4 regions of the Salinivibrio proteolyticus genome follow, and region 4 is predicted to be linked to each of the others. Evidence: predicted binding sites of a transcription regulator. Region 4 holds the regulator's gene; each other region holds the start of a gene.
The links. The regulator PurR, encoded in region 4, represses purine synthesis genes. The targets are predictions, from matches to a motif close to TNANGNAAACGTTTNCNTNA.
Positions count from the first base shown of each region.

Region 1: the regulator PurR is predicted to act here: its motif matches at 3,913-3,932, upstream of purM (phosphoribosylformylglycinamidine cyclo-ligase).
Region 2: the regulator PurR is predicted to act here: its motif matches at 5,814-5,833, upstream of N7E60_RS03830 (NCS2 family permease).
Region 3: the regulator PurR is predicted to act here: its motif matches at 4,002-4,021, upstream of pckA (phosphoenolpyruvate carboxykinase (ATP)).

Region 1 covers NZ_CP114584.1:753,965-762,204, forward strand. The annotation lists gene fadE (acyl-CoA dehydrogenase FadE) at 1-385, opposite strand, end outside; gene lpcA (D-sedoheptulose 7-phosphate isomerase) at 701-1,279, shown strand; gene N7E60_RS03690 (class II glutamine amidotransferase) at 1,301-2,095, shown strand; gene purN (phosphoribosylglycinamide formyltransferase) at 2,158-2,811, opposite strand; gene purM (phosphoribosylformylglycinamidine cyclo-ligase) at 2,811-3,851, opposite strand; gene upp (uracil phosphoribosyltransferase) at 4,036-4,662, shown strand; gene dxs (1-deoxy-D-xylulose-5-phosphate synthase) at 4,749-6,629, opposite strand; gene ispA ((2E,6E)-farnesyl diphosphate synthase) at 6,657-7,556, opposite strand; gene xseB (exodeoxyribonuclease VII small subunit) at 7,549-7,794, opposite strand; gene pomA (flagellar motor protein PomA) at 8,017-8,240, shown strand, end outside.
Region 2 covers NZ_CP114584.1:780,700-788,939, reverse strand. The annotation lists gene N7E60_RS03855 (glutamate-5-semialdehyde dehydrogenase) at 1-781, opposite strand, end outside; gene proB (glutamate 5-kinase) at 798-1,955, opposite strand; gene crl (sigma factor-binding protein Crl) at 2,041-2,442, opposite strand; gene frsA (esterase FrsA) at 2,557-3,810, opposite strand; gene gpt (xanthine phosphoribosyltransferase) at 3,968-4,423, opposite strand; gene N7E60_RS03830 (NCS2 family permease) at 4,480-5,772, opposite strand; gene N7E60_RS03825 (aminoacyl-histidine dipeptidase) at 6,512-7,987, shown strand; gene dinB (DNA polymerase IV) at 7,984-8,240, opposite strand, start outside.
Region 3 covers NZ_CP114584.1:2,862,316-2,870,555, forward strand. The annotation lists gene gspD (type II secretion system secretin GspD) at 1-1,293, opposite strand, end outside; gene gspC (type II secretion system protein GspC) at 1,365-2,327, opposite strand; gene hslR (ribosome-associated heat shock protein Hsp15) at 2,530-2,934, shown strand; gene hslO (Hsp33 family molecular chaperone HslO) at 2,977-3,852, shown strand; gene pckA (phosphoenolpyruvate carboxykinase (ATP)) at 4,182-5,810, shown strand; gene N7E60_RS13410 (AsmA family protein) at 5,937-7,787, shown strand; gene N7E60_RS13415 (bifunctional GNAT family N-acetyltransferase/hotdog fold thioesterase) at 7,792-8,240, opposite strand, start outside.
Region 4 covers NZ_CP114584.1:1,362,267-1,370,506, forward strand. The annotation lists gene lpdA (dihydrolipoyl dehydrogenase) at 1-174, opposite strand, end outside; gene N7E60_RS06570 (TfoX/Sxy family DNA transformation protein) at 458-1,051, opposite strand; cyclic di-GMP riboswitch class I at 1,159-1,261, opposite strand; gene purR (HTH-type transcriptional repressor PurR) at 1,442-2,446, opposite strand; gene N7E60_RS06580 (heme ABC transporter ATP-binding protein) at 2,707-3,483, opposite strand; gene N7E60_RS06585 (FecCD family ABC transporter permease) at 3,480-4,517, opposite strand; gene N7E60_RS06590 (heme/hemin ABC transporter substrate-binding protein) at 4,517-5,359, opposite strand; gene N7E60_RS06595 (TonB-dependent hemoglobin/transferrin/lactoferrin family receptor) at 5,564-7,621, shown strand; gene hutX (heme utilization cystosolic carrier protein HutX) at 7,692-8,225, shown strand; gene hutZ (heme utilization protein HutZ) at 8,228-8,240, shown strand, end outside.

The sequences.
Region 1 (8,240 bases), 610 kb from region 4:
GGAACGCCTGCTCCTCGGCACTTAAACGTGGTGCTGGGATATCATGCAATTTGTTCCAGTCAGGCGTACCACGGAAAAGATCTGCTTCCCACCATACTGTACCTGCGTCGATGGCTTCTTTTTCTGTGGCTGACATTTCTGGCATCACAGATTTAAATGCTTTAAACGCTGGTTTACTGATCCAGTTGCGACGGAATGTCGCGATATTAAGTGGCAGTGCGATTACGGCAAAGATCAGCCAAGTGATCTGTCCAACACTCCCCAGTAAAGTCCCTACTACTAGTCCCGCAGCCAATGCAGCTGTTGAAACCAGCAAATTGGCACGATGGTATGCGAGTACGCCTGCCACAATTAGCATGGCAGCGATAAATAACCCTGTCGCCATCACGTCATCTCCTTCGGTTTAGTTAGCCTCTCCTCAAATGAGGTAAGAGGTCGTACCACTTAATGTAAGCAAAAATTTAAATATTTGTAAATTGGTACGGTGTGATGTGGCTTGCAAGGTGAGAAAATCATCAATCATTCTCCGCCAAAGTTGGAAAGATAGGTTGCCATTTGAACAAACGTGACCTAGCTCGAGACCAACACGCAAGCGGCAGTCGACAGGCACAAAACGATACGGTTACACTGACCTTAAATCCGCTCTCACCCCCGGTGCACAGAGTGAGAGCCTGGCCTTTTTCAACGATGGGAACATGCCATGTACCAAGATATTATTCGCGGTGAGCTGTCGGAAGCAGCTACCGTTTTGAATGCCTTTTTAAGTGACGACAAAAACATTCAACAAATTGAAGAAGCTGCCAAGCTATTGGCCGATAGCTTCAAAGCGGGTGGCAAGGTGCTTTCGTGTGGGAACGGTGGCTCGCACTGTGATGCCATGCATTTTGCTGAGGAGTTAACGGGCCGTTATCGTGAAAACCGTCCGGGGTATCCTGCGATTGCGATTTCTGATCCAAGCCACCTTTCTTGTGTTTCCAACGACTTTGGCTATGAGTTTGTTTTTTCACGCTATGTTGAAGCCGTCGGCATGAAAGGCGACGTCCTCTTTGGTCTGTCTACCTCAGGAAACTCCGGTAACATTCTTAACGCGATCGATGCGGCGAAAGCGAAAGGCATGAAGTCCATCATGCTGACTGGGAAAGACGGCGGCAAAATGGCTGGTCTTGCGGATATCGAAATTCGTGTCCCTCATTTTGGCTATGCGGATCGTATTCAAGAAGTCCATATTAAGATTATCCATATTCTTATCCAGCTGGTGGAAAAGGAAATGGCGGCCTAATGCTCGGAGGTAGATGAAAGAATGTGTGAACTGCTTGGCATGAGTGCCAATGTGCCTACGGATATCTGTTTTAGTTTTACTGGGCTTATTCAGCGCGGCGGAAAAACAGGGCCGCATCGAGATGGCTGGGGCATTACCTTTTACGAAGGGAAAGGGTTTCGCACCTTTAAAGATCCCGCCCCAAGCTGCCAATCTAAAGTGGCCGAGTTGGTAACCAGTTATCCGATCAAAAGCTGTGCGGTAGTCAGTCATATTCGTCAGGCTAATCGAGGTGGCGTCAGCCTTGAAAACACGCATCCTTTTACTCGCGAAATTTGGGGACGTTATTGGACGTTTGCCCACAATGGCCAGCTATCTGGGTTTGAAAGCTTAGAAACGGGCCACTTTAAGCCTGTGGGAGAAACCGACAGTGAAAAAGCCTTCTGTTGGCTGCTTAATGAACTATACAAGCACTACCCACAGCAACCCGATAACATGTGTGAGGTGTTCGACTTTATCGCCTCGCGCTGCGATCGGTTACGTGCACTTGGAGTGTACAACATGCTGTTTAGCGATGGTGACTATGTGATGGCGTATTGCAGTAATAACTTGCACTGGATTACGCGGCGGGCCCCGTTTGGTAAAGCGAGCTTGATCGATCAGGAAATGACGGTTGATTTTCATGAGGAGACTACGCCCAATGATGTCGTCACTGTGATCGCGACCCAGCCGCTAACCAATAATGAAAACTGGCACAAAATGGCAGAAGGGGAGTACTGCGTCTTCCATTTTGGTGAAGTGTATTGCACCAATCAAGATCAGTATGCAACGACCTGATTGCGGTCTGCCAGCATAGAAAAGGCGCCATCAGGCGCCTTTTTTGATCAGGGCGAATCACACTAGGCTTTTAGGTCGTCATATTCATCAGCGGCATAGCCAGCAGGGCCCAACGGCGCGCCGTCGAGCCAAGCTTGGCCAGCTTCCATGCGTAAGCGCTCTTCGACAAACCAGCGAACAACCAAAGGATAAATCTGGTGCTCTTGTTGTTGCACTCGTGCTGCAACGGTATTGGCGTCGTCTTCTGAAAAAATGGGGACACGTGCTTGTAAAATCACCGGGCCACCATCCAATTCTTCTGTGACAAAATGCACTGAGGTGCCATGCTCGGTATCACCCGCATCAATCGCGCGCTGGTGGGTATGTAAGCCCGTGTATTTGGGGAGCAACGACGGATGAATATTCAGCATTCGTCCTTGGTAGTGCTCGACAAAGGCTGGGGTGAGTATACGCATAAAGCCGGCGAGAACGACCAAGTCAGGAGCCAACGCATCAATGGCGGTTGCCAACGCATGATCGTAAGCGTCGCGAGTGTCATAGCGCGAGTTTTCGAGCACGCGAGTCTCGATTCCAGCATTATCCGCGCGGGTTAGGCCGTAGGCATCTGGCTTGTTTGCAATCACGCCGACAATTTTTGCGTTTTGCGGGCACTTATCGATTAAGGCCTGAAGATTACTGCCACTTCCCGAGATCAACACCACGATGCGTTTTGTCATTACACCAACTCCACTTGCGCTTCGCCGTCAGCACTTGTTGCAATATGGCCCAACTGCCAAGCGGTTTCCCCTGACTCATTGAGCAGTGCGATCGCTTGTTCGGCATGTGCTTGTGGTAGCGCGATGACTAAGCCGACGCCACAGTTAAAGGTGCGCAGCATTTCATAGTCACTGACATTGCCTTGTGCCTGCAACCAGTTAAAGATGGCTGGCCATTGCCAGCTATTTCCATCAATAACGGCTTTTGTACCTTGAGGCAATACGCGGGGAATGTTTTCCCAGAAGCCGCCACCGGTAATATGAGAAATGGCATGAGCAGGGTATTGCTCAAGTAAAGTGAGTACTGACTTCACGTAGATACGGGTCGGTGCCAGCAAGTGCTCAACCAAAGGTTTGCCTTCGAGTTGCATGGTTAAATCAGCCTCGCTGACTTCCAAGATCTTGCGGATCAGAGAGTAGCCGTTTGAGTGAGGACCGCTAGAAGCCAGACCAATCAGAGCATCGCCTTCACCGACCTTACTGCCATCAATTAATGCGGATTTTTCCGCGACCCCGACACAAAACCCAGCGACATCATAATCATCCCCTGAGTACATGCCCGGCATTTCAGCGGTTTCGCCACCGATCAGGGCACAACCGGCTTGTTGGCATCCATGAGCAATCCCTGTGACCACATCGGCCGCTGTCTCGACGTCTAATTTTCCGGTCGCGTAGTAGTCGAGGAAAAAGAGTGGTTCAGCCCCTTGAACAATCAGATCGTTCACACACATGGCGACCAAATCAATGCCGATCGTATCGTGCTTATTGGCATCAAGCGCTAAACGTAATTTGGTTCCTACCCCATCAGTGCCGGACACCAGCACGGGTTCTTTATACTTGGTCGGTAACTGACACAGGGCACCAAACCCGCCCAAGCCGCCCATTACTTCAGGACGGTGAGTTTGTTTGACGACGCCTTTGATACGGTCGACTAGGGCGTTACCCGCATCAATATCGACACCTGCATCCTTGTAGCTAAGAGATGATTGTTTACCGCTCACTGCAATTCCTCGCCGGAGTTGGAAGTCAAAAGTCGGCGCTATTCTATCAGTAGATAATTAGAAAGGAAAACGTTTGCGTCAGCTGTTTGGTGAGGAAATAGGCGAGATGTCAAGCCTTTGATCTACGCTAGCAAAACTCTTTCGTGTATACTACCGAGAATTTGTTTTTTGTAAGGAGTCTAAGATGAAGGTCGTGGAAGTCGGGCACCCGTTAGTGAAGCATAAAATTGGATTGATGCGTGAGCGGGATATTAGCACTAAGCGATTTCGTGAGCTTGCCACTGAAGTGGGTAGCCTACTGACATACGAAGCCACTTCAGACTTCGAAACAGAAAAAGTGACCATCGAAGGTTGGGACGGCCCAGTCAGCGTTGATCAAATCAAAGGTAAAAAAGTCACCGTGGTGCCTATTTTGCGTGCAGGGCTCGGTATGATGGACGGTGTGTTGGAGCATGTACCAAGTGCCCGTATCAGTGTGGTCGGCATTTACCGTGATGAAGAAACGCTAGAGCCTGTACCGTATTTCCACAAGTTGGCGAGCAATATCGACGAGCGCATGGCGCTGGTGGTCGATCCTATGCTGGCAACGGGTGGTTCTATGATTGCCACTATCGATTTGCTTAAAGAGCAAGGCTGTCAACATATCAAAGTGTTGGTGTTAGTCTCTGCCCCAGAGGGTATTGAAGCGTTGAAAAAAGCGCATCCGGATGTCGAGCTCTATACTGCAGCTATCGATGAAAAGCTGAATGACAAAGGCTATATCGTACCCGGCCTAGGTGATGCCGGCGATAAAATCTTCGGTACCAAGTAATCGTTATCATCGCCAAGATGATGGCGTAATAACGGATCAAAAAGCCCGCTTAGTATCGCGGGCTTTTTTAGTCTAAATGTCCCGTCTTATAAAGACAGGCCTATTTTATCGAGGTAAGTACGCACTTGCGCTTCGATCCCCTCACCATCTAATTGCAGCTCAGCATGCAATTCTTGCTGAGTGCCTTGTGGAATAAAGCGATCGGGCAAGCCAATTTGCAATACCGGCTTAATGATACCTTGCGTCATTAAGCTTTCAATCACACCGGTTCCCGCCCCGCCAGCGGTGGCGTTTTCTTCAATAGTGACAAGGCAATCATGCGTTTTCGCCATTTCTGCCACTAAATCGGCATCCAGAGGTTTAGCAAAGCGCATATCTACCACGGTTGCATCAAGCGCTTCTGCTGCCGCGAGGGCGCCGGGCAACAGAGTACCAAAGTTAAGTAGCGCAATGCGCTTTCCTTGGCGTTTTTGTACGCCTTTACCGATAGGGAGTGCATGCATATCGCGCTCAATATCAACGCCCATGCCTCCCCCGCGTGGGTAGCGCACTGCGGCCGGGCCCTGATGAATATGACCGGTATAGAGCATTTGCCGGCATTCGTTCTCATCGCTTGGCGTCATCACCACTAGATTCGGGATGCATCTTAGGTAGCTTAAATCAAATGCCCCTTGGTGCGTTTGGCCGTCGGCGCCCACGATGCCACCGCGGTCGATCGCGAACAACACCGGTAAGTTCATAATGGCGACATCATGGATCAGCTGATCGTACGCACGCTGTAAGAAGGTGGAGTAGATAGCTACCACAGGGTTGTACTCACCAATCGCCATACCTGCCGCTAGGGTGACGGCATGTTGTTCGGCAATCGCAACATCGAAGTATTTGTCAGGGTGCGCCTTGGAAAAGCGCACCATACCAGAGCCTTCACGCATCGCCGGGGTAATGGCGAGCAGTTTGTCGTCTTGCTCGGCCATATCACACAACCAGTCACCAAAGACATTAGAAAATGTCGGGCTGGCTGGCTTTGATTTCGGTAGGCTATGCACGCTTGGATCGAATTTAGGAACGGCATGATACCCAATCGGATCCTTTTCCGCAGGCGCGTAGCCTTTGCCTTTTTTCGTCATCACGTGCAAGAACTGTGGCCCTTTCAGGTTACGCATGTTCTTTAGCGTTTTAACCAGCTCTTCCACGTCATGACCATCGATAGGGCCGATATAGTTAAAGCCGAGTTCCTCGAACATGGTCCCCGGTATCACCATCCCCTTGAGGTGCTCTTCAGCACGACGGACCAGCTCTTTAATTGGTGGCGCGCCCGACAGGACTTTTTTGCCCCCTTCTCGGATGGTGGTATACAAATTACCAGAAAGAAGCTGCGCCAGATGATTGTTGAGAGCACCAACATTCTCTGAAATCGACATTTCGTTGTCGTTGAGGATCACCAGCATGTCGGGTTTCACGTCCCCAGCATGGTTCATCGCCTCAAATGCCATCCCCGCGGTGATGGCTCCGTCTCCAATCACACTAACGACTTTGCGGTTTTTCCCTTCTTTTTCGGCACAAATGGCCATCCCCAATGCGGCGCTTATTGACGTCGAAGAGTGGCCTACCGACAGCACATCGTAGGGGCTTTCTTCGCGCCACGGGAAGGGATGCAATCCGCCCTTTTTGCGAATCGTCGGCATTTTTTCGCGCCGACCCGTCAAAATTTTATGTGGGTAGGCTTGGTGACCGACATCCCAAACAAGGTGATCAAAAGGGGTGTTATAGACATAATGGAGTGCGACAGTCAGCTCGACAGTGCCAAGTCCAGACGCAAAATGACCACTTGAGTGGCTAACCGTATTAAGTAAGTAGGTACGCAGCTCATCACACAGTTCTGGAAGGTGATCACGCGGAATGGTGCGTAACTCTTCCGGCGTATCAGCCAACGCGAGTGTAGGGTACTTTGATATATCCAGTGTCATAGTGGTTCGGCGCTTTTATTGGTAATGCTAGTTGTTGCGCTCGATGATATATCGGGCAAAAACTTCCAGTTGTTCGGTATTGTAGGGGATCGCATGCAGCGCGTGTAGTGCTTCTTGGTAAAGTTGCTGTGCTTTTTCTTGCGCGCCCTGTAAACCGAGTAGCGCAGGGTAGGTACTTTTATCCGCGCTCATGTCAGATCCCTGCGGTTTCCCCAATGTTTGGGTATCGCTTGTGATATCTAAAATGTCATCTTGCACTTGGAACGCGAGGCCAATGGCGTTGGCAAAGGTATCCAGCTCGTCAAGGTGCGTCACTCCTTTCTCGCCGGCGGCAAAAGCCCCCAGTCTGACCGCGCCTCGAATTAATGCCCCCGTTTTGTTACGGTGGATTTGTTTTAACGCCTCTAACCCGACGTGTTGGCCTTCGGCGGCGAGATCGAGCGCTTGACCCAGACACATTCCACTGGCGCCACTGGCGTTTGCCAGCGTTCTTATCATATCGATACGGTAAGATTCAGCGTTTGGATTGAGCGACCCTTCGGATAACACCGTAAACGCCAAGGTTTGTAAGGCATCCCCGGCGAGTATGGCGGTCGCTTCATCAAACTCGATATGGCAAGTCGGTTGACCTCGTCGCAGGCTATCATCGTCCATGGCGGGCAAATCATCGTGGATCAAGGAGTACGCGTGAATGCACTCTACCGCCACAGCGGGTGTGTCCAAATCAGTGATGGGCACCCCAAACAATTGTCCGGTAGCATAAGTCAAGAAAGGACGAACGCGCTTGCCGCCGAGCAGTAAGCCGTGGCGCATTGCTTTAATAAGCGGTAAATCTTGATGCGAGAGTGTGTCTAGCCAACGCGATAGCTGTTGGTTGCTGCGGTGTTGCGTCTCCCGCAGCGCGAGCTGTACAACGGAATCAGTCATTGTCGTCGTGAGAAAATTCAGTCAGTGGCGCGTCATCATCTTGAGAAAGCAGAATCTCAACGCGCTGTTCAGCATCTGCTAAGGTTTTTTGTCCTTGGCGCGCAAGCGCAATACCGCGCTCAAAGCGCTTCATTGCCGTATCAAGGGCGAGGTCGCCAGTCTCTAAAGCACCGACGATCGCATCCAACTCTTTGAGGGTGTCCTCAAAGGTCATATTTTCTGGTTTCTTCACAGCCATGATGCAATAAAATTAGAGAGGGAGGGACAGACGTTAACCCAGTGCTGACAGGGGGTCAAATTCATCAGGCGATTTTTGTGCCCCAAACGCTGCTTTGCAAATCACGCATTCTGCTTGTTGGTATTTGCGGATTTGCGCTAAACCTATAGGATTGGTTGCCGATACAACCAAAGACAACAAAAACAAATAATAACGAACCGATGTAATCTAAGGGAGACTGACGTGGATATAGCGACGCTCATCGGCATTATAGGCTCGTTCGCATTCGTCATTATGGCCATGCTGTTGGGCGGCACCATGAACATGTACTTCGACGTGCCGTCCGTACTGATTGTTATCGGGGGCAGTCTTTTCGTGGTGTTGACCAACTACACCATGGGACAGTTTTTTGCTTGCTTTAAGATTGCAGGCAAGGCGTTCATGTTTAAGTCGGACGATCCGGAAGA
Region 2 (8,240 bases), 580 kb from region 4:
ATAGCGTATCCAAAGCGTTACAAGCGGATGGACGGTCTGTCTTCGCATTAATGATCACATCCGGTGCGCGTTCAAGATCGGCACTTTGATCCACATATAAATGGCTGATCCCAAAACCACCAATAATCACCGGAATCGTGCTGTTTTGTTTACACATTTTATGCAAACTAGCACCGCCGCGCGGAATAATCATATCCACGTACTCGTCCATGGTCAGCAGCTCTGCGACCAATTCTCGGTCAGGCTTTTCGATGTATTGCACCGCTGATTGCGGTAGTTCAGCCTTGCTCAGTGCAGATTGAATCACAGTGACCAACACTTGGTTGGTCGCAAAGGTTTCTTTACCACCACGTAAAATACTGGCATTGCCCGTTTTTAGACACAGTGCGGCAATATCGATGGTGACGTTAGGGCGCGCTTCATAAATCACACCGACAACCCCCAGAGGCTCACGGCGCTTCGATAACGAAAGGCCATTTTCGAGCACTTTATGGTCAAATTCTTGCCCAACCGGATCGGGCAACGACACCACATTACGCACATCTGCAGCAATCGCCGATAAACGTGCTGGCGTGAGTGCTAAGCGGTCGATCAACGATTCGCTCATACCCGCCGCGCGTGCGGCTTCTAAGTCCGTTTGGTTAGCCGCTAAAATACTCGCTTGTTGCGCCTCTAATTCGTCCGCAATGAAGATCAGCGCGCGATTTTTTTTCGTGGTGGAAGTTGTCGCGAGTTGGTAAGCCGCCTCTTTGGCCGCTTTCCCCATCATTTGTAAACTCATGTTGTGTGCATCTCTTTTATTGATCGCCAATAACGACAAGGTCGTCTCGGTGTATGGCTACCGGTCCATACTCATAGCCTAAAATATCTGCGATTTGTTGGCTATGTGCACCTGCAATACGGCGAAGATCGGCCGCGGAATAACGGCAAATACCGCGCGCAAGGCATTGCCCCTCTACAGAGTAAATGCGTGCGACTTCACCACGCGCAAAGTCACCTTTGACGCGTACGATGCCTTTACTCAGCAAGCTGCTACCTTTTTGCGTCACTGCCGTCACCGCACCGGTATCAATGGTAATATCTCCCGCAGGAGGTGGTCCGGCTAATATCCAGCGTTTACGGCTCTCTAATGGGCTTTCTAACGGCAAGAATCGAGTGCCTGCGCTGTTACCGGCGACCACGTTTTGGATCACTTCAGGCTTGCTGCCAGCGGCAATCGTGACTTCTATGCCCGCACGTCGCCCAATATCTGCAGCCTGCAGTTTCGTAGCCATGCCACCGGTGCCAAGACCTGTAACACTGCCTCCCGCTAATTTGCGTAAGGTTTCATCAATCGTATGGACTTCCCGAATAAGCTCGGCATCGGGTTGCGTTCTCGGATCCGCCGTAAAGAGTCCGGGTTGGTCAGTAAGCAGCAATAATTTATCTGCGTTGGCTAAAATTGCCACCAGCGCTGAGAGGTTGTCGTTATCACCGACTTTGATCTCAGATGTCGCCACCGCATCATTTTCATTCACAATGGGAATGATGCCGTTGTCGAGTAAAGCATGGAGCATGTCTCGCGCATTGAGAAAACGCTCGCGGTGATCCAAATCAGCGCGGGTCAGCAGCATCTGTCCGACTTGAAAGCCATAAAGACTGAAAAGATGCTCCCAGGTTTGAATTAAACGGCACTGCCCGACGGCTGCGAGCATCTGCTTATTGGCGACCGTGTCAGCCAATACCGGATAATCAAGGTGCTCTCGTCCAGCAGCAATCGCTCCCGAAGAGACAATGATCACTTGATGGCCTTGTTGGCGCAGGCGCGCGCACTGACGAACCAACTCAACCATGTGGGCTTGGTCAAGGTGTTGCGAACCGCCAGTCAGCACACTGGTGCCTAATTTTACAACGATGGTTTGAGAAGAGACGGTGGCTGCAATGTCACCGTCTCGAAGCGCGTCTTGAACTGTCATGATTGCCTGATTGACTAAAAGATAGATGTCTCTTTTATCAATCCCATGCCCATTTAACAAGGACTGAAATCAGGCAAATCACGTTTTAGTTAGAAAGGGCGAGTTCAGGCTCGGTCAGTTTTTGACTTGGGGAAAGGGAGAGCGATAGTTCATCGACCACCAATTGGCATAATTTGGTGTAGAAACTATCAAGGGTTTTCTCAACCTCAGCGCGCTGTTTGGCAGGGACAGCTTTTGCTAACCATTCCCCGTGCTCGTCATAGAGGCCATAACCGTAGTGATAACGGAACCCATCGTCTTCTGGGGTAAGCACTAGCCACCAGCCCCAGAATTCGCGCGCGTCGGGCTCCTTTTTCGCATCGACGCAGACAGACAAGCTATCAAAAAAATAGCTTTGTTCATCAGATTGCCCATCACGAAAATAAGGGCCCAGCGCAGTAAAACGTGTTTTTAACCGTCCATGAGAAAGCGGGAGCGTTTGGGTCATGGTGTCCTCCAGTGGCACTCTATCTACCTAAGTTCAAGGTATATCATGACGTTATCAATCAGGTGAACGCCAATCCCCCGCTTTCCGCACTCGATCACACCTTCGCCACCTTAGTTACAAAATATTGGCAAACCAAGAGACGGTCTCACACAACGCACGATGATAGCCGTCATGCAAAGGCGTATTCGGCAATGTCACCGCTTTACCACCACGACTATAGGTCGCAATCAGTTTATTGTCGGATTCTGGACAAACCGGATCACCTTTTAAGCTCAAGGCTAAAATGGGCACATCGGTGCGCCGTCCGGTGAGTAAGCCTTGGTTTTTGAGTGACCACGCCTGCAAGCGTGTCCGAAGCGTGTCGATAGGAATATGGCGACCGAGCCGCGACCCTAGTGTATCGAGGTACATGGGCGGCATTTTCTTCATCATTTGTGCATTGGTTAATAGCGAATGCACGATGCCTCCCAGCGCCGCACTCGCTTTGACTCTATGTGGTTCAAGAAAGGCTAACCGAACCGCTGGATTGGCGCCAAACCGGATCCCCATGGTGCCCACGCGGTGGTGATCCACCCAAGGTACCTCCGCCAGTTTATCTAACATGGCACGATGTAAGCGGCTGGTATCTTCATTGAGATGCCAATGACTGCTGTGCCCCACTGAGGGCATATCTAAGGTCAATACTGCGATATCTGCGGGAGCAAAGTAATCGACGAATACCCGCCATAAATCGGTTTGCAAACTGTCTAAGCTGCCACTGAGAATAACCACCGGCAGAGTCGCATCGGTTCTTGGCAGATACAGGTAACCTTTTAGCGATTTGCCATCGAGCGTTGTTTCTACGGTTTTAACCGTGAAGGGAAGCTTATCCATGGCATGCTCAAAGGCTTTGTAGGCCAGCGTTTCCGATTGCAAAGCGAGCGTATCGCCTTTGAGGTGAGGATACGCCGCGATACCGAAATAGGTACAGGCTTGCAGCCATTGCTGACTCGCTGCTTGATGCTCTCCTTTGTCTACCAGCGCTTGGGCGCGCTTTTGGTGCTGCATGCCCACTGCTGTCCACTCGTAGTTCCAATTTCCCGAGCGGTAGCCTTCTACCGTATCCAGCAGACTGTCAACGGAGCGTGAATTATCCGAATGAGCAATACGGGCAAAAATGGCTTCCATCTCTACCGGATCCACTCCTTGCCACGTCCATTGTCCACGACGCCGCATTCGATACCAGCTGCGCTCACTATCTCCATCAAACGCCGAATAACTCGCTTGATCGATTTGCTGGATAGCGCCAAACAATGTCGACGTTTCTTTGGCATGTCTGTGTTTGGCAAACAGCTTGACCGACAAATTTTGAGATTCGCTTTCCGACACGTTCACTCCCGAGCGTTCAGTTTATGACGCTCCTAGTGTAAACCATACTCACAGCAAGGCCATGATTTTCAGTCAATCGCGTCCCTAGAAACGAAAAAACGCCGCAACTGTGTGCGACGTTTTGTTGACAGCAGATTATCAATAACCTTGCTGGCTATTATTTGGCAATCGGATCCACATAGCTCACCGCCATATCCCACGGCTGCTCAATCCATGTGTCTTGCGCAATATCGACGATATAATCGTCAACAAGATGCTTACCCGCCGGTTTGGCGCTTACAGTCACAAAGCGTGCTTTAGGATAGAGTTGGCGCACCATTTCTGCGGTTCCGCCTGTATCAACCAAGTCGTCCACCACAATAAAGCCTTCACCATCCCCCGGTGCTTGTTTCACGACACGCATATCGCGCTGATGATCATGATCGTAGCTCGAGATACACACCGTATCGACATAGCGAATGCCTAGCTCACGGGCCAGAATGGCGGCAGGCACCAAGCCACCGCGACTCACAGCAATAATTCCCTGCCACTGGTCAGCGGGTAGCAGCCTCTCCGCCAATTGGCGTGTGTACATCTGCATGTTGTCCCAGGTGATGATGAACTTGTTACTCATGATGAAAACCTCGTGGCGTTTCTCGCCTTGTTATAACGTCAATGTGGGCGGCTGTTTTACACCAAGAAAACGAACTTGAGTAAGAACAATCCAGCCAAGATCCAGATACTGACAGGGACCTCACGCCCTTTGCCCGCAAAGGTTTTTACGGCACAAAACGCAATAAAGCCAAGGCCAATCCCGCTCGCAATCGAGTAAGTGAGCGGCATCAGCAAGCACACCACGACCACCGGTGCGGCTTCGGTCAAATCTCGCCAGTTAATCCCTACAAGACCTGACATCATCAAAATCGCAACATAAAAGAGAGCGCCAGCTGTTGCATACGCTGGGACCATACCTGCTAGCGGCGCAAAAAATAGCGCAAGCAAGAATAAGATCCCCACAACGACAGCAGTGAGTCCTGTACGGCCACCCGCTGCTACCCCTGACACACTTTCAATATATGAGGTTGTATTCGACGTGCCTAAAAGCGCCCCGACCGATGTCGCGGTACTGTCTGCCAGTAATGCACGATTTAAACGCGGCAGTTTACCATCTTTGTCCAAAAGTTCCGCGCGCTGTGCCACACCCACTAAGGTTCCTGCAGTATCAAAGAGGTCAACAAACAAAAATGCAAACACAATAGACACCAGACCAACTTCAAGGGCTCCGGCAAAATCAAGCTGCATAAAGGTCGGCGCGAGGCTTGGCGGCGCAGACATCACGCCATGGTAAGGGACATCCCCCGCGACAATACCAATCACGGTGACCACTAAAATCGCAATCATGACCGCCCCTTTTAGGCCACGATGCACCAAACCGATAGTGAGGAAAAAGCCAAGTGCTGCCATCGCTGGGGCAAATGCCGTCACATCACCCAGTGCGACAAGGGTTGCCGGGTGATCCACGACGATCCCCGCGTTTTGCAGTGCGATGAGCGCTAAAAACAAACCGATACCCGCCGAGATACCGGTGCGCAGTGACATAGGAATCGAGTTGATAATCCACTCACGAATTTTCAACACACTGAGTAGAATAAAACACAAGCCCGAAATAAACACCGCAGCCAGCGCAACCTGCCACGAGTGGCCCATTTGCAGCACCACTGTGTAGGTGAAGAAAGCGTTAAGGCCCATACCTGGCGCTTGAGCGACCGGATAGTTGGCGACAATTCCCATCACAAAACAGCCGACGGCAGCAGCCAAACAGGTGGCAACAAATACGGCGCCCTTGTCCATTCCTGCTTCAGCCAAAATAGATGGGTTCACGAAAATGATGTAGGCCATGGTGAGGAAGGTGGTCACACCGGCAATAACTTCGGTGCGAAGATCCGTGCCATGATCGCTGAGTTTAAATAAACGCTCTAACATCGTTGGTATCCCGAATAAAAGGTGGCGCATCATAAGATGCAAAAGGAAAACGTTTGCGTGTCAAAAATTGGCGCAAATCTTACCGATCGATGAAGGAAATTTCCAGCACGAAACCGCATGAATTGATCGGAATGTCATGGCTCTCGTGATGGTTGCCAACAAGATTGTCTATCATGACTGGCTTATCAGGCACCTGACATACCACCCATAAAAAAAACGCCACAACATTGTGTGGCGCCAGAACTAAAGCGTTTGCTTCTGGATCAGAAATGTCTCTGTAAGAGCGGGGGAATCGTAAAACTTACTTGCGGTACCCGAACGGCGCCGGATACGTAAATCCTTTGGTATACACTGACTGTTGGTTCCAGTAGTAGTTAGATACCATACCTTCCATCGTTTTTACCTCTCTCAAGTTTAAACCTAATGTTGTTCACATTTTGTCTCGGTTCCTTGGAGGCGAATACTCGGGTTCACTCCATGAACAATCGATAACCTGTGTTATCAGTGTCTAGATAATAACCCACACGTAATTATATTACAAGAAATAGAGTGACTAGAGTCACAAAAAGTTCATATTTGGTAGTTTTATTACGCCCTGCACGCCTAGATATCCGGCATGCACTCTGTTTTTCCTTCCCTTGATCCTGCGACTGTCACCACCTAGTCGACAGTGGTATGCTTGGTAAAGTCCATCTATTTCAGTAAGGCCTACTGTTTAAAAGGCCAACAATAAAATAAAATGGAGTCTACCGTGTCTGAGATCAGCCAATTATCACCCCAGCCTGTTTGGGCTTTTTTTGACCAGATTTGTGCTATTCCACATCCCTCTTACCACGAAGCACAATTGGCAGCATTCATTGTCGATTGGGCGAAAGGCCGAGGTTTAGAGGTTCGCCAAGATCCCACTGGCAATATTTTTATCCGCAAACCGGCGACGCCGGGAATGGAAAACCGCAAAGGTGTAGTACTACAAGCCCACCTTGATATGGTGCCGCAGAAAAACGAGCACACCGAGCACGACTTTACCACTGATCCGATTCGCCCTTATATCGATGGCGAGTGGGTCACGGCGGATGGCACGACATTAGGCGCCGATAACGGTATTGGAATGGCCTCCTGCCTTGCCGTCTTAGCGGCTGATGACATTGAACATGGTCCGCTCGAAGTGTTGCTCACCACCAACGAAGAAGCTGGGATGGACGGTGCATTTGGCCTAGAAGCAGGCTGGCTTGAAGGAGAAGTGTTACTGAACACAGACTCCGAACAAGAAGGAGAAATCTACATGGGCTGTGCGGGCGGCGTCGATGCTAGCATGCACTTTCCGGTCGAGCGTCATCCCATCGGCGACAATTTTGCGCGTTTTACCGTCGGTATAAAAGGCCTAAAAGGCGGCCACTCTGGGGTGGATATTCACACGGGTCGCGCCAATGCCAATAAGCTACTTGCACGCATGCTCAGCCATCACCTCAGTGAGATTGATGTCAGTCTAATTGCATTGCGAGGCGGCACATTGCGTAACGCCATCCCGCGTGAAGCCTTTGCAGATATTGCCGTGCCAGTCGAACAAAAAGACGCATTAGCCGCGGCGATAGATAACTACGCGCAGTTGCTTCACGATGAGTTGGGACGCTTGGAGGAGAACGTCACTGTTGTACTCGATGCGTCCGACAATCAAGCCGACCCATTGACCCGTGCCGTACAATCTCGGCTACTCGCGGCCTTAAACGCGGCGCCAAACGGTGTTATACGGATGAGCGATGATGTTCCGGGTGTGGTAGAAACCTCACTGAACTTAGGCGTTATCCAAACCGATGAGCATACTATTACGGGATTGTTTTTGATCCGCTCATTGATCGATTCAGGGCGAGAAATGGTGCAAGGCATGCTGCGCTCACTGGCCGGTTTAGCAAACGTGACCGTCGAGTTTTCCGGCGCATACCCGGGGTGGAAGCCTGATCCGGACTCTGAAATCATGCATATTTTCCGCGATACCTATGAAGCTATCTATCAGCGTAAGCCTGATATCATGGTGATCCACGCGGGATTAGAATGCGGTCTATTTAAAAAACCTTATCCGGATATGGATATGATCTCGTTTGGTCCAACGATTAAGTTCCCTCACTCACCTGATGAGAAAGTGAACATTGAAAGTGTGGGTCACTATTGGCAACAAATGCGCGCTATCTTAAAAGCGATTCCTGAAAAGCGCGCTTAAGCGAGTAAACTTAGCTGGGGGTCATTGTCGTCCCCCAGCCCTACCGACAAACCAATCAGCCGCACCGCTCTACCCTCGCCTCGATAAAACGCTTCATGCAACAAGGTATCAAATAGCCCTCGATCTAACCGCTCACAGCGGTGTGCAACCGTCGTGGTTTGAAAGTCGTTGAATTTGAGTTTGACCCCTTGGCGACAAATCCGTCCATTCGCATCGGCTTTTTCGAGTCGCCGTTGGAGCTCTTCGTATAAAG
Region 3 (8,240 bases), 1.5 Mb from region 4:
CCAATCCCCCATAATGACCCCGGCGGCAAGACCATTGACGCCACCTAGTACATCCGAAAGAGCGCTGTAGTCACCAGATTCTGTGATTGGCACATTGTATGGCGTTCCATCACTCTTATAGCGCACCTCTGTACGGGTCTTGTCTTCGGTTGCCTTTTGGCCAGTCAGGTAATTGGTGATCCCAACCCCTGTGTTACTAAATTGAATGCCACCATTTTCAAGCGAGCCCCACTGCACACCTAAATTGGCGCCATCGGACTCTGACATCTCTACGATTAGTGCTTCAATCAGTACTTGCGCACGACGAATATCCAGCTGAGAGATCACACTTTCCAAGGTTTTGAGGATATCGGGCGGCGCAGTGATCACCAACGAGTTGGTGCCTTGGTGCGAAGAAATTTGTACCGCTTGCTTTTGGGCACCCGGTTTACTCTTCTCTTCTTTTTCTTTCAGTAAGTTATCTGATACACCTTGGAGAACATCTACCACATCTTCCGCTTTGGCATAGCGCAGGTAAATGACTCGGCTGTTACCTGTGGTCGCCATTTCCTGATCAAGCTGTCTGATCAGCTTTTTCACCCGTTCGCGTACTTTAGGTTCACCTGAGACCAAAACGGCGTTTAAGCGCTCATCAGCGACAAAGCGTGGTTTAAGGAGATCGGGGGCATTATTGGCGTTGTCTCGCTCGTTTAACGCTTCAACAATCCGTACCATTTCTGCGGCAGACGCGTGATCTAAACGCACTACTTCCACCTCTTTATCGCCGGCTTGGTCCACACGACGGATAATATCGGTCAAGCGATTCACGACCGCTGCACGCCCAGTAATCATGATCACATTAGCCGGATCGTAGTGGACTACGTTACCCGCTCCCGCATTGTTAATCAGCTGGCGCAACAAAGGGGATAGCTCACGTACCGACACATTTTTTACCGCGACTACGCGAGTGACAACTTCATCCCCCACCACACTATCGTCTTCACCGACCACAGGTACCGGTGAGGTTTTGGCATCTTTGTCGCGGACCACTTTAACGACACCATTTTCCATCTCGACCACGGCAAAGCCATACACTTCGAGTACGTTTAAGAAAAACTGATAGTACTGTTCATCGGTCAGGGTATCGTAACTACGGACATTGATGGTGCCACGAACCGAGGGATCAACAATGATGGTTTTTTCGAGATTACGGCCAACGATCTCAATAAATTCCTGAATATCTGTGCCCTTAAAAGAGGCACTAAACTCAGCGGCGCCGGCTGGGATACCAGAAAAGAGAAGGCTCGCGGCCATCAGATAGGGGATCAGTCGTTGTTTTCCCTTCACGTCACACTCCTACGGCCGCTGACGGCGAATGCTGTGGATTAAAGTTGAATCGAGATGTCATGTTGTTGTCCTTGTCGCTCGATAACCAAGTCAAGCGATCCCTGTTGTTGAATGCGTCCCAGAATATCAGGCAGTGCTGCGGACTGACTTAACGTCAGGCCATTGATAGCGACAGCAATATCCCCTGCCTGTAAGCCGGATTGCTCAAAAAAGATTGGATTACGTCCCGGTGTGAGGCGAAAGCCCTTTATTTGATCGCCTTCGCGCACTTGTGACAGCTGCACAAAGTCAAATAAGCGTTGCGGGTTCTGGCTAAGCTGCTGCGCTAAGTCGGCAGGCCAGTCAGGGCTGGTCTGCCGCTTGGTCGCCATCGACTTTGGGGGCGTCGACGCATCAGTAGGGGAGGAAAAAACGGTCTGCGGTGTACTATCTGCATCGACCCCTGGCATAAGGAGCGCTTCGCGTCTTGACCCTTGGCGTAATATCACCCGATCGGATAAGACTTGATCGACACTGACTTGGGTCCCTTTCACCTGCTCACCCACACCGTAAGTCACTTGACGGCCGCCGTTCGCGATCACGGCCAATGCACGCTTCGGATCGTTACTGGCCACCACGCCAACCAAAGTTAGGCGTAGCCGGGTTTCGGGGACATTGGTCACCGCATGTTGCGTGGGTTGGACGGCCGCTTGGTAACGCCCAAACAATTGGGCATTAACGATAGGTGCCAACGAAAAAGGGTCCGTCGCAGCGCGAGAGGACGACGCCGACTGGCTTGCTACGGACAATACAGGTGCGGGTGCAGGCGCATAAAACGCCCACACCATTCGCCCAGCCAACCATGCCAGAACGAGGAACAGTAAAATGTTTAGCCACGTCGCAAGTCGTGCCACCTGCTGCGGTGACACAGTGAACATGCCATGCTGGCGTCCTGCCTTACGCATCATCCCTTCCAAACCAAATTGAGTCACCGAGTGTCCATTGATGGCTTTTTTTACCATCAAGTTCCATCATTAGATTACGAAAAGCTGGGCATACTAGCAAAAACACGATGTGATATTGAGATAATTTTCATTTTTGTCGTAATCCCACATCCTAACCAAGCCAGCACATTTAGGTCAGATTGTACCTCGACGCTGTGATACTGCTCTAAAGGAATTTTTGTGCTAATGTCGCCCATCCGGATTGCGCAGGAGTTGAGTCATGAAAACACACGCATCGGCGCCCTTGACGGCAGTCAGGCTAGACAAGTGGCTATGGGCCGCTCGGTTCTACAAAACACGGTCAATTGCACGCAACATGATTGACGGCGGCAAGGTGCATTATAATGGCCAGCGCGCCAAACCTAGCAAAATGGTTGAAGTAGGTGCTGAGATCCGACTTCGGCAAGGACACGAAGAAAAAACCATTACTGTATTAGAATTATCAGAGCAGCGTCAGGGTGCGCCGATTGCGCAGACGCTGTATCAAGAAACCCAAGACAGTATCAAACAGCGTGAGCACAACACGGAAATGCGTCGCTTACACGCACACAATCCGCGCCCAGAAAGCCGGCCGGATAAGAAACAACGCCGAGATATTCGTAAGTTTAAACAAGGCATAGAGTAAGGCCGATCCCACTAACCAGGCCCTAAGCCGGAGAGAGATTGCATGTCAAACGATCAACTACACCGTTACCTATTTAAAGATGTGTCTGTGCGTGGTGAGCTGGTCAAGCTCGATGAAACCTATCAACGCATATTGGAAAACCAAGACTACCCTGCGCCCGTCCAAGCGCTACTGGGGGAGATGCTTGTCGCCACCAGCTTGCTCACTGCCACCTTAAAATTTGAAGGCTCGATTACCGTGCAACTACAAGGTGACGGTCCGGTATCACTGGCGGTGATCAATGGTGACCACCAGCAGCAACTGCGCGGTACCGCACGCCTGAAAGGCGACATCAAAGCCGATGCTACCCTACCTGAAATGCTCGGTAAGGGGCAGCTCATTATCACTATCGAACCGGTCGACGGCGAACGCTATCAAGGCATTGTGGGCTTAGACTCGGATCATCTGCAAGGCTGCCTTGAAGACTACTTTGCGCGTTCAGAGCAACTGGAAACGCGACTTTGGTTGCGCACCGGTGAGTTTGATGGCAAACGTCACGCGGCCGGAATGATGCTGCAAGTGCTACCGGATGGCAAAGGGGACGATAACGACTTTGACCATTTGGCGAAGCTGACTGAAACCGTTAAAAATGATGAATTATTTGGCCTTGATGCAAAAGACGTCCTTTATCGTCTATATCACCAAGAAAGCGTCACCGTTTTCGATCCTCAGTCAGTATGCTTCAAATGCAGCTGTTCACGCGAGCGCAGCGCACAAGCGATAGCCGCGATTGAACGCAGCGAAGTCGATAAAATGATTGCAGAAATGGGCACAATTCGTTTGCACTGTGATTATTGCGGCAGTGATTATGCGTTTGACAGCGTCGATGTCGCAGCCATCTTTGAGCAGAACGCCGATTCATCGTCACAAATGCAGTGAAAAACGTGCTACATATTTAGTTGCATAAAACAAAGAAACCCAACTTAGTTCAAAAGCCAGCATCAAGCTGGCTTTTTTCTTGGTCTCCTCGGACACATCTCACATTTTTTTGCGCATTAATTTTGTACAAACAATAAGAGCTCTGTGGGTAGCGCAAACGTTTAACTAAGCGTTACCATAGAGGGAGTCACGTCACCTGGTGGTCAGTACCCTACAATCAAAATAGCCCTAGTGTGCGTGCGGTAATTTTTTGCAGTAACTCCCTGAATGGCACTATTCAGGTTGCTAGCATAAAGACAGTTAACAACATCTTACCCCAAGGAGCACCTATGACTGTCCTGAACGTCGAATCCGAAGTCGCCGGCATCGATCTTTCCCGTCATGGTCTGGAAAATGTCAAAGAAGTCATTCGCAATCCCTCTTATGAACAGCTGTTCGAGGAAGAAACCAAACCTGGGCTGGAAGGCTACGAAAAAGGCGTGGTGACTGAGCTCGGCGCTGTGGCGGTGGATACCGGTATTTTTACTGGCCGTTCACCAAAAGATAAATACATTGTGCGTGACGACACCACCCGCGATACCGTGTGGTGGTCCGATCAAGGGAAAAACGATAACAAGCCGATTGATCACGCCGTTTGGAAAGATTTAAAAGCTTTAGTCACCCAGCAACTCTCTGGCAAACGTCTGTTTGTGATTGATGGCTACTGCGGTGCCAACCCTAACACGCGTTTACGGATCCGTGTGATCACCGAAGTGGCGTGGCAAGCGCACTTTGTGAAAAACATGTTTATCCGCCCTACCGATGAAGAGCTAAAAGACTTTGAGCCCGACTTTGTGGTCATGAACGGTGCTAAATGCGTCAACAATAAATGGCGCGAGCATGGTTTGAACTCGGAAAACTTCACGGTCTTCAATCTTACCGAGCGCATGCAGCTTATCGGCGGGACATGGTACGGCGGCGAGATGAAAAAAGGCATGTTTGCGATGATGAATTATTTCTTGCCTTTGCAAGACATCGCGTCCATGCACTGCTCGGCAAATATGGGCAAAGACGGCGACGTCGCGATTTTCTTCGGCCTATCTGGCACGGGTAAAACAACCCTCTCCACCGATCCGAAGCGTCAGCTGATTGGCGACGACGAACACGGCTGGGACGATCATGGTGTGTTTAACTTTGAAGGCGGCTGCTATGCAAAAACCATTAAGCTGTCCAAAGAAGCAGAGCCCGATATTTACAATGCCATTCGCCGTGATGCACTGCTTGAAAACGTCACCGTACGTGGCGATGGCCGTATCGACTTTGACGATAACTCCAAAACCGAAAACACCCGAGTGTCTTACCCGATTTATCATATCGATAATATCGTTAAGCCAGTGTCGAAAGGCGGACATGCCAACAAGGTGATCTTCCTCTCCGCGGATGCGTTTGGCGTGCTACCGCCAGTGTCTAAACTGACGCCTGAGCAGACCAAGTATCACTTCCTGTCAGGCTTTACCGCCAAGCTGGCCGGCACTGAGCGTGGTATTACAGAGCCAACCCCTACCTTCTCAGCTGCTTTTGGGGCCGCATTCTTGACCTTGCACCCAACCAAGTATGCAGAAGTGTTGGTCAAACGTATGGAAGCGGCAGGTGCAGAAGCCTACCTAGTGAATACTGGTTGGAACGGCTCAGGCAAGCGTATTTCGATTAAAGATACCCGCGCCATTATTGACGCTATCTTAGATGGTTCGATTGAGAAAGCAGAAACGAAGACGATTCCTATCTTCAATCTCACCGTGCCCGTCTCACTCGACGAGGTCAACGATGGCATCCTTGACCCGCGTGACACCTATGTCGATCCACTCCAGTGGGAAAGCAAAGCGAAGGACCTTGCCCAACGCTTTATCGATAATTTCGACAAGTATACAGACACCCCAGAAGGGGCTGCTTTGGTTTCAGCCGGGCCTCAGCTCGACTAAATCATCCCACTTACGCCTCATAGCAATATGGGGCGTACTTTTTGCCTAGCAGTTGAATTTAGGCCACTTTTGCTCCAGTCTTAATCCATTCATCGTCACCTTTTCTCGCTCCGATAGGATTTGCCCATGCGCATCCTGGCCAAACTGATTGCCAGCTTGATCATCCTGATTGTTACCGCGCTTTTCGTGGTTGTGGTGCTTTTGCATACCCGTTACAGCACACCTGTCTTTAATACCGTCTCCCAGACTCTGTTACCCGGTAAACTCACCGCGGCACAAGTGGGGTATCACTGGCGCTCACCGCTGCAACTGACATTGATTCAACCGGATTATCAAGCCTCCCAAACCGATTGGCATGCGGACAAACTACAACTTTATATAGACCCCGCCACCTTTCCACACATTGCTTGGCTACGCATTGATGGTATGGATATTGACCTTGATGCGCTGGACGCCAACCCATTTCAGGAATTACCTCAAGGGCTTACCATTGGTCGAGTGCTACTGAGTGATATCACCCTACACACGCCGCACTGGCAAGCCACCAATGTACGAGCACAACTCGATAATTGGCAAAAAGGCTCCCAAGCCTATGGCACAGTGAAAGGACGAGCACAATGGGAAATAGGCTCGCTTAACGGACAAGGTATCGCCTTAACCCAGTTACTACTGGATGCGAAACCGAGTGACCAAGGGTGGGAAATTCTGGGCGCCTCGATGCAGTGGCAACGCGCTGCAATCAGTGCGCAGGGCCATTGGCAACCCGGCACCCTCGCGCTCGAGCAACTCACTATCAGCGATGCGGTGATTGATAGCGAGCAAACCCGCCAGACCCTCGCGCAAGCGCTCGCGGCTTGGCCTCACGATACCGTGTTAACCGTCGCCCGCGCCGACGTAAGACAACTCAGCGCAGAAACGCATCTCCTGTCGGTGAACCAATTAACCTTCTCGGCGCAAAATCTTCGTTTCGCCCCCAACGCGCCTTGGTGGTATCAACCGGCGATGCGATTGTCATTCAACGCCGATTATTTACGCTGGCAAGGCCAAACTTGGGAACAGCCGCTGGGCGATATCGAGTGGAGAGATAACACAGTGATCGTCAATCAGCTCACCAGCCAATTGCAGGAGGGCTTTTTTGCTGTGTCTGGCCAATTCACCCAGAACAATTGGCAGATAGACCGCTTTCAAGCCAACGGTTTAACCCTCTCTCGCCAAGAGCTTGATCCCCTTCAAGCCCTGTTACCCGGTATACCGACCCAACTGAGCATCACCAGTTTACAGCTAAAGCATAACGAGTGGCTCAACTTATCCCCTGACTTTGCCACCAAAATCAGTGGCATTGATGTGGATGGCCAATCTCTTGAGATCCGCGATGGCGAGCTGGTCAATGGTCTCATTACAGCCAGCGCCAACCATGCAAGTATTAACCAGCAGTGGATCGCAGAGCCCTACCTGCGTCTTGAGGCCCATGATCGAAAACTTCAGCTGCACCAATTTTTACTGGGTTTTCCCGATGGCCAACTGGCGCTGTCTGGGCAGATCAATCTCGCCGCACCGAGCCGACCTTGGTCACTGGCCGTTGACGGTTTGCAAATTCCCTTGTCCATTTACCATGCTTGGTTCGATTGGCCACTACCGCTAGACGGCTTTCACGATATTGAGGGGCAATGGTCAGGGCTGGCAGCAGACGCACACAGTTTTAAGGTGGGGTTGAACGGTCAGTTAGCCGTCACTTTTCTCGACAGCGCTGCGGCGCAAACCGACCTATCTGTGGATCAACCTTGGTCTATTCGGCTCGCACACTGGTTGAAAGGGGAGACTGTTCCGCCTGAGGAAAGCCGCTTAGTTCCGCTACCCTTTGCATCGCTGACGCTCAATGCCGATCGCGGTGACATTCGCGCCACGCTCAACGGCGAGCAAACCCTGTCACTCCGCTGGCCGATTTATCAAGCGACAGAGCCTAACCTCAGCGAATAAGGCGCTAACGCAGCAGAGCCAGTTGCGGGGCCGGTTGGGTCGTTGCCGCATCATCCGATGGCAGTAAGACATAGGTACCCGTGAACACTCCAGCCTGTTCATCACCACTGAAAAACGCCACTTCTAGCGTCACCCGCGCTCGACGCCCGTTTTCGAGTCGGTCTAGATCGCCGCTTAAACTGTCTAATGACACGCTGGCACGGGGACGCTCTGCCACCGGGCGACGATAGCGAATATGGCTGTCTGCGAGCACAATATCCGCACTCAGCTGGCGCTCTTTCATCAGCAACCACACCATGCCCCAACCGGCGAGCGTGGCAAGGCTGAAAATACTGCCTGCAAACATGGTGTGATGCGGGTTTAGATTGGCATTAAGGTTGGCGCACACTTCGAAGCGATAGCCGGTAAATTGAGTGATTTTAACCCCCATTTTGTCACTGATGGGGATCTGAT
Region 4 (8,240 bases):
GCCGACAAAAAACACCAGGCTTGCGGTGGTCGCGTTTTCGATAATGTAATCATTCAATGCCACTTGTTGTGCTTTGGCGTTTTCAAGCGTGAGCCACTGGCTGAGATCTAAACTGAACCAAAGTGTTACAAGCGCCACCACCACTAAACCAAGCAAGATCTTTTTTACTGGCATACTGTGTCTCGTCCGATAGTAAATGGGCCCAGTTATTACTTTAGGTGCTGTAGCTAAATTAACTGGCTGATTTGTCGGTTACATTGAGGAACTGTGTCCTTAATCGTACCTTTAACCAGACCCGACCGATCGAAAGAAACTTTCGTTTTTTGTCTGAAATCAGTTTGAATGATGATTTATTGAGCGTTTAGTGCGTGCAGAAAAAGCGACACCGCCATGAAGGCGGTGTTGGACGCGAACATTGCTCACAAAAAAGGTAGAGAGGTATGGGGGTTGTGAGGAATTAATTTTCTAAATGTTGTAATAATTCTTGGCGACGTTGGGGTGGAACCACAGACCAATGCTTGCCAGTAATCGCACCTTCTAGTGACCACAGTAACTCCAAGCTTAGCTCTTTTTCATGCGCAGAAAGGAGCGCTTTATAGGCATTGACGGCACCTTGTTGCTGTAAGCTTTCAGGCGTCTCAATACCTGCTTTTTTCAGCATGCGCTCGGTCGCGAGCCGTAAATTAGGTAAGTCTTTTAGACGAGACGGTGTGGCTTGTTTTTTCAAATCACGATCACGGGTCGCGACATCCAGCGCCTCTTTGGCTTCTGTGAGCAGCTTATCTTGGTCATCCCACCAGTATTCAGGGATCGCAAAATATTTCGTCACGACAGGAAAGCCGCGCTTTTTATACACGTAGGGTGCCAAGCCTTGTTTTTTTAATAGTGCTTCGTTTTCTTTTCCAGCACGTAAATGGAGAGTGTTGTTAACGACAAGCGCGAACATGGTGTCTTCACAAAAGATACCAAATCCACCGAACATTGAACGGGACTTTATGCTGCCAAATTTGGCAAATAACTTCATTGCGTTCTTTAAAGCTGGTTTATCCATTTGATTAAAATCTCGATGAATTACTAATGCCTAAAAAAGACGTCATAATGTAACAAGGCAAGATCGCAGAATTGTCAACGAGCCATCAAATTTGTCAGCTTTGATATGTTGGCAACCCCGCTACCGTTGATATTTTGACATCATGTCAAATTACCGTTAGGCCGGAGGCTTTGCGTCCCATGCTTTCGCCATGGTTTGCCTTGTTCAAACGCTATTAAGCATATAATAATTAGACACCGATGTCGTCCTCTCCCATCACACAAAATGTGATCTTGGTTCAGGGTGGGTGTAATTGATGAACTAGAGTAAAAGCACTACCGGAAGAGTAGTCGCGTAAAAAAGCACCGCCAAGACATTGACGGTGCTCTTCATAAAAGTTTCATTAAAACATTAAGATAGTGTTTTAACTGACTGTCGACTCACTAGTGCAGGTTGCATTTCGAACACTTGCTGTTGAGTCTCGTTGTTGGCAATTCGCGCGAGCAAGAGCTTGACGGCCGTTTTGCCTAGACGGCGTTTGGGCTGGTGAATAGTTGTCAATGGTGGCGAGAAATACTCGGTGAGATCAATATTATCGTAACCAATCACCGATATATCATCTGGCACTTTCAAGCCGTGCTCGTTAAATGTACTAATGGCCGCTAATGCCATAATGTCATTAAAACAAAAGACAGCGGTCGGGCGGTCTGACATCGTCGCCAATTGCTTCGCGGCAATTTGCGCTTGATCGGCTTCGAAATCTGCCTCAATCAGCCAATTTTTATTCACTGGAATATTGGCTTCTTTTAACGCACGGAAATAACCGTTTAAGCGATGCTTACAGGTATTTTTATCCATTTGGCCAGAAATACAGCCAATTTTAGTATGTCCATTATCAATAAAGTGTTTGGTGGCAAGGTAACCGCCTAATTCAGCGTTATCTTCTATACGGTCTGTATCAATATGGTGACTGCCCCAATCCATCACGACCATAGGCAGATCGCGTTTTTTTTCCAATAACAGCATCAAATCTTCGTTGAGATCAGAGCACACCACAATGAGTCCGTCGACGCGCTTTTCTGACAACATACGCAGGTAGTCGCGTTGCTTTTCGAGGTTTCCCTCGGTATTGCAGAGAATCAGTGTGTAGCCTTGCTTGTAGCAATAGTCTTCCACACCGTGAACAAGCTCGGCGAAAAAGGGGTTAGTGGATTTGGTCACCAACATACCCAGTGTACGTGTTGTGTTGCATTTCAAGCTTCGCGCCACAGCACTTGGGGCGTAGTTTAATTCTTCAACCGCTTGCCATACTTTCTCAGTCGTCTTCTCGGCGACAAAGCGGGTTTTGTTTATCACGTGTGACACCGTCGTGGTCGATACACCGGCGAGACGCGCGACATCTTTAATCGTTGCCATCTTGATTCTTCTTTGTAGTAATGCGTAGGGATCGTTACTCGCGACCTTACAGAAAAACGCCGCTGTTCGTCAGCGGCGATGTCTTTCACAATCCCGGCACATCAGACGGTTGCGAAGGTAACGAATCCGATTTCATTCATTCTCATAGCTAATCGGTTGCGCTCTCAGTTTACTTAGGTTGGCGCACACTCGCAATTGGTCTGATCAGCGAAAATGGACCAACAGACGGTTTTGTGAGCCAGCTATGATGTATTTATCAATTAAGACACGATCAGTGGACAGTCATGCTCCGGATGAGTCAGAACGGTCAGCGGGTATTGGTAGATGTCTGCCACTCTATCACTACTAAAACACTGCCACGGGTCGCCGGATAGGACGATTCGACCCGCTTTTAAAAAATGCAGTTGATCGGCGTATTGCGCCGCCAAATTCAGGTCGTGCAACACCAATAGCACTGTCATTCCTTGGTCTGCGAGTGCTCGACAGCGCTTTAGGGTGTAATGCTGATGGGTAATATCTAAGGCCGAAGTGGGTTCATCCAGCATCAGTATCGCTTGATCCGGTGCGGTTTGTGCTAGCTGTAATGACACGCGTGCCATGTGTACGCGTTGTTTTTCACCGCCAGATAAAATCGGATACGGTCGATGAGCAAGATGGCTAATATCCCATGCCGTTAGTTGCTCGCTGGCAAGGGCCGCGATCTGTTCTCGGTTTGCCTTTAGTGGTGTCGCCCCCATCTCGACCACTTCTTGCGCGGAGAATGCAAACGTGAGCCCGCTATGTTGGGGAAGGAAGGCAACTCGTCGGGCAAATTCATCACCTTGCCACTGGCTTTTTGGCTGTTGCCAAAACTGCACACTGCCATGCTGATGTTTGTCGCTAATCAATTGCTTTAACAGTGTACTTTTCCCCGCACCATTCGGCCCGAGTAAAACGTGTAACTGGCCGGCAGTAAAGGCTATATCAATCTCGCTTAGCAGTTGACGGCCGTTAAGCGCATAGCTGAGCTTGGAGATTTGAAGGGCAGAATCTGTCATTCGTGAACCACTGCTTTTCGTTGTTGAATAAGAAGCCATAGAAAGAAAGGAGCACCCATTAGGGCGGTAATAATGCCAACAGGCAATTCGGCGGGGGCGACAATGACACGGGCAACAATATCGGCCAAGGTCAGTAACAGGGCACCAAGAATGGCTGATAAGGGCACCAGTGTGCGATGATCCGGGCCGGCAATTAAACGTCCAATGTGTGGGATCACTAGACCCACAAAGCCGATAAGACCGGCAGCACTTACCGCAATGCCCATTCCCGCCGCGGTCACAACAATGAGTAGGCGTTTTAAATGGTGTACATCAATGCCCAAATACGCCGCTTCGTTTTCACCGAGCAAAAGGGCATTTAAGTGGCGTGCGCGCTGGTAGGCAAATACCGTGAGTAAGCATGCAGCGATGCCAGTGAGAACAATTTGTCCCCAAGTCGCACCGGTCAGCGACCCCATCGACCAAAGGGCGATGTCTCGTAACGTTTGATTATCCGCAACATAGTTAATTAAGCCTAATGCAGCGCCGGACAAAGCACTGATCGCAATGCCCGCTAGCAACATGATGGTCACCGAACTGCCCATGGCCGTTGTGCCAATTCTGTATACAAACAGGGTCGCCAGTAGTGCACCGATAAACGCAAAGGCAGGCACCGAAAACACAAAGCTAGCCTCGATACTGCCCCAAGAGAGCAATAGCAAGCCCAGTGCGCCTCCTAATGATGCGCCGCCAGAGACACCGATAATACCCGGGTCAGCGAGAGGGTTGCGGAAAAGCCCCTGCATCAAAGTGCCGCAAACGGCGAGCAATGCACCGATAAAAATACACAGCAAGGTTCGAGGTAATCGAACTTGTTGAACGATGGCGAGTACATGCGGCTCAACATTGTCATGCCAAGGGGTTAAGCTCTGTAAACTGGTCAGCCAGCCAAGTTGCCATTGTCCCACCGCGATAGACGTTACCCCTACGACGACAAGTGCGACGATGAGCGCTGGAAAAACATGCGACTGTGAGGATCGAAAAGACGCTTGCATTAGTCGTTCTCTCCAACGACGGTGCGCTGAATACGAATGGCTTCATCCAGTGATTTCAGGCTAAGCCCTCCCACTAACACACTGCCGTCAATTGGAATAATACGCTGCTGTTGGAATGCGCGCGTGGCATTGAGTAAAGGCACGGCATCAGCGAGTCCTTCAACACCGCCTAGCTGATCGAGAGAACGTTGCATGACCAAGATAAAGTCCGGATCAAAGCCCAGTAACGCTTCTGGCGACAGTGGTTTATAGCTACTGAGCGCCGTGGCGGCAGGGTTAGTCGCACCCATCAGCGACAACAAGGTATCCGGTGAGGTATTGGCACCCGCGACACTGGCAGGACGTCCTTGGTGAACCAGAAGAAACACGCCTTTGAGCGCGGTTTTGGGGGCATGCGCTTTTAATGTCGCAATCTTGGTGTCTATGTCGGTCAGTAACTCTGCGGCTTTGGACTCTGTGTGGGTGAGACTCGCGACTTTTTTAATCCGTGTTTTGAGTGTATCGACGCTGGGTTCACTAGACAGTCGAGCCACGGTTACCCCTGACGCTTCGATTTTCTCCAAAACCGGGGTAGGGCCCATTTCATCTGAGCCTACGACTAGAGTCGGTGATAAAGACAGCACACCTTCGACGGCGAGCTGGCGATGATAGCCGACATTCGGCACGTCTTTGTTCGGTAGATGGCTGGTGACATCAATGCCAACTATCTGTTCTGTTGCACCTAATTCAACCAGTAAGTCTGTTACACCGGCCCCCGCGCTGACAATGCGTGGTGATGCTGTGACAGAGAGTGAGAGTAGTGCTGAGGCGAGGGCAAGCAGTCTAACCGCGGCAGTTGCCATGATGAATTCCTTTATTTATTAAACCAGTCAATGTGAGTGCAATGCTCGACGTCAGTCCATTACACACTGTTAGTGAACGGAAATGTAATTATGAGTTACAAACCTAATTACGAGCAATTATCGTTTACATTGCCGTTAATGATCAATACAATCCTGCCAAATTGTTCATGATTCTCATTTTTGATTGGCTCAATAGGAAGATCCATGCTGGTAAAAACGGACGTCTCGGAAGTATTAACTCCTTCTACGATCAAGCTTGCTATCGGTGCTGCCCTTGGCACATTGGCATTTGTTCCTTCAGCGTTGGCAGAGACGCAAAACACGGCGGATTCGTCATCAGACGTTATCGCGGTGTATGCAAGCCGCATTGACGCACAAAAAGCGAACGGTGCCGCTGCGGTCAGCACGGTATCACTCGAAGAAATTGAAAAACGGCAGGGGACCAGCGTAGCGGATCTAATTAGCCATTTACCCAATGTATCTATTGCCGGTGGTGGGCGTGATGAATCACAAGCGATTGTGATTCGTGGGCTCAGTAGTGATAACGGGCGCGTGATTCAACTGATTGATGGTGCACGCCAGAATTTCTCTCTGGGACATCGCTCAAGCTTGTTTATCGATCCAGAGTTACTCAAGACTGTTGATGTTGTTCGTGGCCCTGCGAGTACCGTGTGGGGATCGGGGGCGATTGGTGGTGTGGTGGCGCAAAGCACCAAGTCTGCCTATGACTTTTTAGATGCTGACCAAGACATTGGTGGCTACCTAAAGCAGGGTTTCCACAGTAACGACAATGCGTCGCGTACGAGTGGCGCTGTATTTGGGCGTACGGATACGATTGATTGGCTAGTGCAGAGCTATTATCACGACGCTGATGACAATCAACTGGGCAATGGTAAAACTTTATCCTACTCCGCGAGTCGTGAGAAAGGAGGGCTTGCTAAGGTCACCTATACCCCGTCTCTCGTGCACCAGTGGACTTTCTCGGCGCGCCAAGGCGACCGTGATGCCATGTCACCGTCGAATCCCTCGGTTCAAGACCCGTCAAGTAACTATCCATTGGTGTATCGCCAAACTCAAGACCAAAGCCTTGCTGTAGCCTATCAATACACACCAATGAATGATTGGATTGACCTCTCATCTCGAGTGTATTGGAACGATACGCAAATGAAAGAATATCGTTTAGTAACCGATGAGCATGATGACAACCAAATGCAAACCTTAGGATTGTCACTCACCAATCGTGCTCATTTCAACGATATTGAATTTATCGCAGGATTTGATGGTTATCTCGATCACTACCAAACTCAGCGTGACGATAAAAGTGCGCCGGGAGAGCGTCCTGAGGGACAAGATGCGAAAGCGAGAAGCATTGGCGTGTTTGGCCAGCTAGAGATTCCGCTTGCAGAATCTTGGCAATGGACTGCCGGTCTGCGGTTCGACGATTACAAAAATGAAGACACGCGAGCAACATCAACCATTGAGGATGCCAGTGACAGCCAATGGTCACCATCGACTGCACTGACGTGGAATGTGACCGAACAGTTGGCGTTGACGGCAAGCTATCAGGAAGCTTTTCGCGCGCCAAGTTTAGAGGAAATGTATGCCAGTGGATCCCATTTTGTGGTGCCAATGGGACCCTCAAAACTGATCAACCGTTTTGTCCCTAATCCAAACCTCAAACCTGAACACAGTGCAAACAAAGAATTAGCGCTGACCTACCAGTTTGCTCCGATGGCTTATCTGGATAGTGGCTATATCGATGCGCGTGTTTTCCGCAATGATGTAGAAGATTTTATCGAAATGAACGTGGATTTTATGGGAGCGACAACCACCCGCCAGAATGTAAGCAATGCCAAATTGGAGGGGGTAGAGCTGAGCTTCCATCATGAATATGGTCAGTTTAAAAACGATTTGAGCTATAGCCAAATGGAAGGCAAGGATAAAGCAGATGGTCGTTACTTAGAGCAAATTCCCGCACATAAACTGGTCGCGGAAACGGATTATCGTTTAGCGACGTTACCGGTGAACTTGGGTGCGCGAGTGTCTCATTATGCAGATCAAAACGAGAACCCCGATCAGAAGACCTATGACGGTTATACATTGTGGGACCTGTATGCAAGCTATAGCCCTAAAGGTGCTTGGGATGGTGTGAAGTTTGATCTCGCGATCGAAAACCTCACCGATGAGTATTACACCACGGCGTGGTCTGAAGTCGCCTCACCGGGGCGAGATATTAAACTCAACGTTCGCTATCAATTTTAATGAATCACTAAACATGGGCAGGGTTGTCCCTGCCCAACAGAAAACGATAACAATAGGCTGGGAGTAAACCATGACAACTACATTGACCGAGCAAGTCAATGCCTTACTCACCGAGAACGCCTCCATGCTGCCCGTCGATATGGCTAATACGCTGGGTGTCAGTGAAGGTGAGGTGGTACGCGCGATGCCATCCGAATATCAAACTTGGGTGGATGGGCAACACGCCGAAACGGTGTTAAGTCAGGTGGCCGAGTGGGGCGGTCCGGTGACCGCGATCGTGCATTCTGGCGGCTCGATATTTGAAGTGAAGGCCCCTTTTCCTAAAGGCAAGATCGCTTATGGCTACTACAACTTGATGGGAAAGCCGGGCGAAATGCATGGCCACCTAAAACTAGAGCGCATGGCGGGTATTGCATTTGTCAGTAAGCCTTTTCGCGGCAAAGTCACCCACTACATCGGCTTTTTCACCGAACAAGGTGACTCAATTTTTAAAATTTACTTGGGGCGTGACGAAAAGCGTCAGCTTCTTGAACATCAGATTGAAGCCTTCAATCAACTAAAAACACAGTTGGCAACCTCTCAATTGACAGAATCGGAGCAATAATCATGGATCAAGCTA